2 regions of the Streptomyces sp. NPDC043746 genome follow, and region 1 is predicted to be linked to the other one. Evidence: riboswitches for the same ligand, from Rfam matches in the RefSeq annotation. Region 1 holds a riboswitch; the other holds the start of a gene.
What was found. A riboswitch is a leader RNA that binds a small molecule or an ion and turns the genes downstream of it on or off. The one in region 1 is predicted to bind glycine.
Positions count from the first base shown of each region.

Region 2: it holds a riboswitch for glycine, as region 1 does, so the genes downstream of both, gcvP (aminomethyl-transferring glycine dehydrogenase) here and gcvT (glycine cleavage system aminomethyltransferase GcvT) in region 1, are expected to answer to the same signal.

Region 1 is NZ_JBWKCM010000003.1:97,765-101,994, reverse strand. It holds gene glyA (serine hydroxymethyltransferase) at 1-299, opposite strand, end outside; gene gcvH (glycine cleavage system protein GcvH) at 319-696, opposite strand; gene gcvT (glycine cleavage system aminomethyltransferase GcvT) at 829-1,944, opposite strand; glycine riboswitch at 2,111-2,208, opposite strand; gene AC0682_RS04340 (AAA family ATPase) at 2,373-3,173, shown strand; gene AC0682_RS04335 (enhanced serine sensitivity protein SseB) at 3,232-3,999, shown strand; gene AC0682_RS04330 (enhanced serine sensitivity protein SseB C-terminal domain-containing protein) at 4,182-4,230, shown strand, end outside.
Region 2 is NZ_JBWKCM010000042.1:9,437-13,666, reverse strand. It holds gene gcvP (aminomethyl-transferring glycine dehydrogenase) at 1-2,487, opposite strand, end outside; glycine riboswitch at 2,552-2,679, opposite strand; glycine riboswitch at 2,681-2,778, opposite strand; gene AC0682_RS29430 (PRC-barrel domain-containing protein) at 2,933-3,304, shown strand; gene AC0682_RS29425 (DNA polymerase IV) at 3,226-4,230, opposite strand, start outside.

The sequences.
Region 1 (4,230 bases):
TGCGCACCGGAGTGCGGCTGGACGTTGGCGGCCTCGGCGCCGAACAGGGCCTTGATCCGGTCGATCGCGATCTGCTCGACCACGTCGACGTGCTCACAGCCGCCGTAGTAGCGGCGGCCCGGGTAGCCCTCGGCGTACTTGTTGGTGAGGACGGAGCCCTGCGCCTCCATGACCGCGACCGGAGCGAAGTTCTCCGAGGCGATCATCTCGAGGGTGGACTGCTGACGGTGGAGCTCGGCGTCGACGGCGGCGGCGACGTCCGGGTCCAGCTCGTGGAGGGAGGAGTTCAGAAGCGACATCAGGGGGTCCCTTAAGGTCTCAGTTGCCGGAGAACGCGGTGTACTCGTCGGCGGAGAGCAGGTCGGCCGGCTCCTCCGTGACGCGCACCTTGAACAGCCAGCCGCCCTCGAAGGGAGCGGAGTTCACCAGCGAGGGGTCGTCCACGACGTCCTGGTTGAACGCCGTCACCTCACCGGTCACCGGCGAGTACAGGTCGCTGACGGACTTGGTCGACTCCAGCTCACCGCAGGTCTCGCCCGCGGTCACCGTGTCACCGACCTCCGGGAGCTGGGCGTAGACGACGTCACCGAGCGCGTTCGCCGCGTACTCCGTGATGCCGATCGTGGCCACGCCGTCCTCGACGGCCGACAGCCACTCGTGCTCCTTGCTGTACCGCAGCTGCTGGGGGTTGCTCATGACCTGAATTCTCCTGTACGCGGGGGAGTGCTGATGAACGGTGGTCTTACGGTGTGAGACGGAGGTACGTCACTTCCGTGACGCCTGCGTGCCGGTGCGGAGGGACCGGAATGCACCGTTCCCTCCGGGATATCACTTCTGGCGCTTGTAGAACGGCAGCGCGACGACCTCGTACGGCTCGTGCGTGCCCCGGATGTCCACGCCCACGCCCTCGGTGCCCGGGGCGGCGAAGGCCGCGTCCACGTACGCCATGGCGATCGGCTTGCCCAGGGTGGGGGAGGGGGCGCCGGAGGTGACCTCGCCGATCACCTTGCCGTCCGCCACGACCGAGAAGCCCGCGCGCGGGACCCGGCGACCCTCGGCGACCAGGCCGACCAGCTTGCGCGGCGGGGCGGTCTCGGCGCGCTCGGCGGCGGCCCTCAGCGCCTCGCGCCCCACGAAGTCGCCCTCCTTCTCGAACTTCACGACCCGGCCCAGACCCGCGTCGAACGGGGTGAGCGCCGTCGTCAGCTCGTGCCCGTACAGCGGCATGCCCGCCTCCAGGCGCAGCGTGTCCCGGCAGGAGAGGCCGCAGGGGATGAGGCCGTGCGGCGCGCCGGCCTCGGTCAGCGCCTGCCACAGGGCCTCGGCGTGCTCGGGCGCGACGAACAGCTCGAAGCCGTCCTCGCCCGTGTAGCCGGTACGGGCGATGAGCGCCGGGACCCCGGCGACCGTGCCCGGCAGGCCCGCGTAGTACTTCAGCCCGTCCAGGTCGGCGTCGGTGACGGCCTTCATGATGGCGGGGGACTCGGGGCCCTGGACCGCGAGCAGCGCGTACGCGTCCCGGTCGTCGCGCACCTCGGCGTCGAAGCCGCCGACGCGCTCGGTCAGCGCGTCCAGCACGATCTGGGCGTTGCCCGCGTTGGCGACGACCATGTACTCGGTCTCGCCCAGCCGGTAGACGATCAGGTCGTCGACGATCCCGCCGTCCTCCTGGACGATCATCGTGTAGCGGGCCCGGCCGTTGCCGACGGTGGCGATGTTGCCCACCAGCGCGTAGCTCAGGAAGGCCGCCGCCTCGGGGCCGGTGACGGTGATCTCGCCCATGTGCGAGAGGTCGAAGAGGCCCGCCCGGGTCCGTACGGCGTTGTGCTCGTCGCGCTCGCTCGCGTACCGCAGGGGCATGTCCCAGCCCGCGAAGTCGGTCATGGTGGCGCCGAGCGAGCGGTGCAGCGTGTCGAGGGCGGTGAGACGGGGGGCAGTGCTCATGGGCATGGCTCCAGGGCATGACGACGTCGGGACGGAGATCCTCCCCATCTGTCATCGGAACCTGAGAGGTTCGCCGATAGCCCCACAGGGGGTGTGCCCCCGGTCGCGGGGGTGTCGGCTTGCACCTTGGGTGGAGCCGCCGGGGCGGCCCGCTTTTCAGATCTGCCTCATCCACGCGGTACGGGGCCTGAGAGATTCAAGGGAGGATCTTGCTCCTTCGGCGCCCGGCTCACACTGTGGCCGGAACTCTCCCGCGCGGATTCGAACGGCCGGTATGCAGTTGGCGCGGTCATCATCGCACGCATTGCGCCGGAGTGGGGAGGCCGATCCGCAACGGGTCGGTGAACGGCGAGAACGGTTGTGGAGCCTTGCCGTTTCTTTACACTTCAGGAGCAGGCGTGGGCGGCCCGACAGCAGGGGGATGGGCGATGGCGTTGCAGCGGTCGGTACCGGCCGGGGTCGCGCACGGCGCGATGCCCGCACAGCCAGGCGCACCAGCCCCGGAGGTGTGCCTACCGCCCGGCGTGCCGGCGCCGGGGGTGCGCGTACCGCCCGGCGCACCCGCACCGCAGGCGTGCGCTCAGCCCGGTGCGGGCGCGGGTGAGCTGATCACCGCGCCTGTGCCCGCGCCGGTGGTACAGGATCTGCGCGGGCGCACCGGCCACGCCCCGTACAGCCTCGACTTCGCCACCGGGGACATCGTCGTCGTCTCCGGGCTCCCCGGCGGCGGCAAGTCCACCCTGATCCGGCAGGCCGTGACCGGCCGTGCGATCGACTCCCAGGACGCCCGCGACCGCTGGGCCGCCGCCCTGCCCCCCTTACTCCCCTACGCCCTCTACCGCCCCCTGGTCCGCGCCGCCCACTACCTCGGGCTGCGGGCCGCCCTGCGCTCCGGCGAGTCCCTCGTCGTCCACGACTGCGGTACGCAGGCCTGGGTCCGGAGCTGGCTCGCCCGGCACGCCGCCCGCCGGGGCCGCCTCCTCCGTCTGATCCTCCTCGACGTGGACCCCGCCACCGCCCGCCAGGGCCAGCGGCAGCGCGGCCGGGGCGTCTCCGGCTACGCCTTCGCCCGCCACCGGCGCGCGGTGGCCCGGCTGATCCGCGCCGCCGAACAGGGCGCGCTCCCCGTCGGCTGCGGTTCGGCGGTCCTGCTGGACCGGGCGGCCGCGAGCGCGCTGAGCCGGATCTCCTTCACCGACCGCGAGGCCCCGGCCGCCTGCGCCGGTTAAGGTTCTGGCCGGGCGACGACAGCGCCGAGCGACGACAGCGGAGAGAGGCACAGAGGAAGTGGACATTCCGGCACCGGCCCCGGCGCATCCCCCGCACCCATGGCCCGCCAACGAGCTGGAAGAGGTGCTGGCCGCCTCCCTCGGCGTCCCCGACGCGGGTGCCCGCCTCGTGGAGGTGCTCGGCCGCAGCTCGGTCTGGGTGCCGCTGCCCGACGGGGGCTCGCCCGCCAGCGCCGACCTGGACCTGCCGATGATGGACATCGAGGGCGCCGCCTACGTCCCGGTCTTCAGCTCCGAGGGCCAGTTCCTCAGCTGCGTCGGCAGCCATATGTCCTTCGCCGTGGCGCCCGCCCGCGACTTCGCCCGGGGGCTGCCCCCGCAGGTCGGCATCGCGGTGAACCCGGGCGGCGCGGTCGGCATACCGATCCCCCCGCCCGCCGTCGCCGACCTCTGCCGGGCCGGGCGCACCGCCCTGGACGGCCCCGCCACCGGGGGCCGCGTACGGCTGTTCGAGCCGGACTGGCAGCACGACCCGGTCGACTTCCTCACCGCCGTCTCCGCCGAGTTCGAGGCCACCGGCGTGGTCTCCACCGCCCGCCGGGCGCTCGCCAGCATCGAGGGCGGCGACCCCGTCCTCTTCGTCGGCGTCGAGTGCGCGGCCTGGGACGGTACGGGCAGCGCCCCGATGGACGCCCTGGGGCGGGCGCTCGGCCGCATCGAGGTTCCCTGGCCGGTGAACCTGGTGCTGCTGGATGTGACCGACGACCTGGTGGGCGACTGGATGCGCGAGAAGGTACGTCCCTTCTACCGCCGCGAAGGCCCCTGAACGGACCGGCGCCGCAAGCCGCCGACAGGCGCGTGCGGAGAAGCGGCCCGGCGGGCACCGGCCGACCATGGCGTCAAGCCGGTGTCATAAGTGGCGCATAAGCTGGTTTGATGGCGGGGCCGCTCCCGTGTGCCCGGGAGCGTCGGCGCGAGTCGGACACAACGATGAGGGGCGGGACCAGGGTGAGTGCGTCAGGCACCGCGGCGGCCGGCAAGGTCGAGCACATGCTGC
Region 2 (4,230 bases), on a different contig from region 1:
GACGCCGGTGGCCTTGGAGATCGGACGCAGGTCCACGATGCACTCGTGCGCGACCAGCCCGGCCGGGCCCGTGTAGAGGATCGGGTAGTGCGGCTCCAGACGCTTGGCGATGTAGTTGGCGGCCAGCACGGCGACCTGCGTGGCGCGCTTGAGCCCCTCGCCGCCCATCAGCCGGACGTACGCCCACGAGATCGGCAGGATGCCCGCCGAGCCCCACGGGGCGGCCGAGATCGGGCCCACACCGGTCTCCGGGCCCGCACCGGGCTGGAGCGGGTGGTTGGGGAGGTACGGGGCGAGGTGGGCGCGGACGCCGACCGGGCCGACGCCGGGACCGCCGCCGCCGTGCGGGATGCAGAACGTCTTGTGCAGGTTCAGGTGGGAGACGTCCCCGCCGAACTTGCCGGGCTTGGCGAGCCCGACCAGCGCGTTGAGGTTGGCGCCGTCCACGTAGACCTGGCCGCCCGCGTCGTGCACCTCGCCGCAGATGTCGGCGACGTGCTCCTCGAAGACCCCGTGCGTGGAGGGGTAGGTGATCATGAGGACGGCCAGCTCGTCGCGGTACTGCTCGATCTTGGCGCGCAGGTCCGCGACATCGACCTCGCCGTCGTCGGCGGTCTTCACCACGACGACCTTCATGCCCGCCATGACCGCGCTGGCGGCGTTGGTGCCGTGCGCGGAGGAGGGGATCAGGCAGACGGTGCGCTGGTCGTCGCCGTTGGCCCGGTGGTACGCGCGCACGGCGAGCAGGCCCGCGAACTCGCCCTGGGAGCCGGCGTTGGGCTGGATGGAGACGGCGTCGTAGCCGGTGACCTCGGCCAGGCGCTCCTCCAGCTCACGGATGAGCGTGAGGAAGCCCTGCGCCTGCTCGGCCGGGGCGAAGGGGTGCAGCGCGCCGAACTCGGGCCAGGTGATGGACTCCATCTCGGCGGTCGCGTTCAGCTTCATGGTGCACGAGCCGAGCGGGATCATGCCCCGGTCCAGCGCGTAGTCGCGGTCCGCGAGCCTGCGCAGGTAGCGCAGCATCGCGGTCTCGGAGCGGTGCTGGTGGAAGACCGGGTGGGTCAGGATGTCGTCGGAGCGCAGCAGCGCCTCGGGCAGCGCGTCGGCGGCCGAGCCGTCCAGTGCCTCGATGTCCCCGTCGGCGCCGAAGGCGGCCCACACGGCGGCGACCTGGGCGCGGGTGGTGGTCTCGTCGCAGGCGATGGAGACGTGGTCGGCGTCGACCCGGCGGAGGTTGACCCCGCGCTCGCGGGCGTCCGCGACGATGTCGGCGGCCTTGCCGGGCACACGCACGGTCAGGGTGTCGAAGAAGGAGCCGTGCACGACCTGCGCACCGGCGGCGCGCAGCCCCTCGGCGAGGATCGTGGCGTAGCGGTGGGTGCGGCGGGCGATCGTGCGCAGTCCGTCGGGGCCGTGGTAGACGGCGTACATCCCGGCCATGACGGCCAGCAGCACCTGTGCCGTACAGATGTTGCTGGTGGCCTTCTCGCGGCGGATGTGCTGCTCGCGGGTCTGGAGGGCCAGACGGTAGGCCTTGTTGCCGTCGGCGTCGACGGAGACGCCGACCAGGCGGCCGGGCAGGGAGCGGGCGAACTTCTCGCGGACGGCCATGAAGCCGGCGTGCGGGCCGCCGAAGCCCATCGGGACACCGAAGCGCTGGGTGGTGCCGACCGCGATGTCGGCGCCGAGGGCGCCGGGCGAGGTGAGCAGGGTGAGGGCCAGCAGGTCGGCGGCGACGGTGACGATCGCGCCCAGCTCGTGGGCCTGCTCGATGACGGGCTCGATCGCACGGACGGCCCCGGAGGCGCCCGGGTACTGGAGCAGCACGCCGAAGACACCGCGCTCGGCGATCTCGGCGGGGATGCCCTCGCTGAGGTCCGCGACGACGACCTCGACCCCGGTGGGCTCTGCGCGGGTCCGGATCACGGCGACGGTCTGGGGCAGGGTGTCGGCGTCGATCAGGAAGACGCCGTTCTTGACCTTGCCGACGCGGCGGGAGAGCGCCATGGCCTCGGCGGCGGCGGTGCCCTCGTCGAGCAGCGAGGCGCCGGACGTCGGCAGCCCGGTGAGGTCCGCGACCATCGTCTGGAAGTTGAGCAGGGCCTCCAGGCGGCCCTGGGAGATCTCCGGCTGGTACGGCGTGTAGGCCGTGTACCACGCGGGGTTCTCCATGACGTTGCGCAGGATGACCGGCGGCGTGAAGGTGCCGTAGTAGCCGAGGCCGATCATCGGGGCGAGGACCTTGTTGCGGTCGGCCAGCGAGCGCAGCTCGGCCAGCACCTCCGCCTCGGTGCGGGCCGAGGGAAGGTCCAGGGCCTCCGCACTCTTGATCACATCGGGCACCGCGGCGGCGGTCAGCTCGTCGAGGGAGCCGTAGCCGACCTGGGCGAGCATCTTCGCCTGGGCCTCGGCGTCGGGCCCTATGTGGCGCTGCTCGAACGGAATGCCCTGCTCCAGCTGGGAGAGCGGAGTGCGACGGGGGGTCATGGTGGAGGCCTCCTGGTCTGTCACGACCTGCGAGGGGCACCACGGCGCGGGTGCCCGGACGGCCTCCCCCTCTGTCATCTCAACCTGAGAGCTTCACCGGCCCGCCCGGGGGCGTGCCGACTTTCACCGTCGGTGAGGGTCGAGTCCGTCCCGGCCTGCGCCCGCACGAACCCGCCCTGCTTTCCAGAGTGACCTCGTCCGCGCGGTACGGGGGCCTGAGAGATTCCGGGGAGGATTTGCTCCTTCGGCGCCTCCGGATTCTGCACCGGAGGACTCTCCCGCACGGGGTCAGCAGCCACTTGCCAGCCTACCAGCGGCCATCCCCGCGGAGTCCTCGAGTGGCCGACGCCACGGATCTGCACTTGTCTGGTCCTGGTGGAGCGAGAGGGGCCCCGGGGAATGACCGGGGACCGCCCTTGAGCAGTCGCGACCAGTGGGAGGCACCGTGCAGACCGATATCGATCCGCGCCGCCTGATCGGCCGCAAGGCGTTCGATCGCAAGGGCACCAAGATCGGGACGGTGGACGAGGTCTACCTCGACGACGCCACCGGGGTGCCCGAGTGGGCGGCCGTGCGCACCGGCCTCTTCAGCCGGGACGCCTTCGTCCCACTGGAGCCCAGCGAGTTCGTCGAGGACACCCTGCGGGTCCCCTTCGACCGCGCGCTGATCAAGGGGGCACCGGACTTCGGCGTCGGCCGGCACCTCTCCCCTGAGCAGGAACTCCAGCTCTACCGGCACTACGGTCTGGACTCCTCCCCGGCCGCGGAGACCGGTCCCGACCGCGACTTCGGCAGGCTGGCCGGCCAGGAGGAGTAGTCGACCGGGTCGCGGACCAGTGGCAGCGGGTCGGCCGGGGTCAGCTCCGGGTCGTCGATCCGGAAGGTGAGGACGCGGCCGACCGGCCCGCCCGGCTCCTCGAACCGCACCGTCACCCGCCCCACCCCGCTCCCCTGCACCCAGCCGTGCCCGTGCGCCGCGTGGTGCACGTCGTGTCCGGCGGGCCAGCGCCGGGCGGCGAGCTGCTCGGTGCTCTCGGGCTCCTCCTCGGCGACGGGCCCGGCCCCTTCCGCACGGCCGTCGGGGGCCCGCCCTTCCGGCTCCCGCGCCCGCTCGGCCAGCTCCCGGGCACCCGCGGCCTGCGCGAACAGGTCCTCCTGGGTGAAGTCCGCGAGCCCCGTGACGCCCACACCGAGCAGCCGTACGCCCCCGGTGGTGTCGACGGCCTCCAGCAGCCGTGCGGCCGCCTCACGCACCACCGTGGGGTCGTCCGTGGGGCCTCGGAGGGTCTCGGAGCGGGTCAGGGTGGAGAAGTCGTACCGGCGGACCTTGAGCACCACCGTGCGCCCCGACCGGTCGGCGGCCCGCAGCCGCTCCACACACCGCACGGCCAGCCGCTCCACCTCCGCGCGCACCCGCACCCGGTCGTGCAGGTCCACGTCGAAGGTGTCCTCGACCGATACGGACTTGGCGTCGCGCTCGGCGACCACCGGCCGGTCGTCGAGCCCGAGCGCCATCCGGTAGAGCCCGTGGCCGTGCGCCTTGCCGACCAGCCGGACGAGCTCGTCCTCGCCCGCCTCCGCCAGGTCGTGGACCGTGGTCATCCCGGCGCGCCGGAGGTGGTCCCCGGTGGCCGGCCCGACGCCGGGCAGCGTCCGTACCGGCATGGGGGCCAGCAGCTCGCGCTCGGTGCCGGGCTCTATGAGCACCAGCCCGTCCGGCTTGGCCTGCTCGGAGGCGATCTT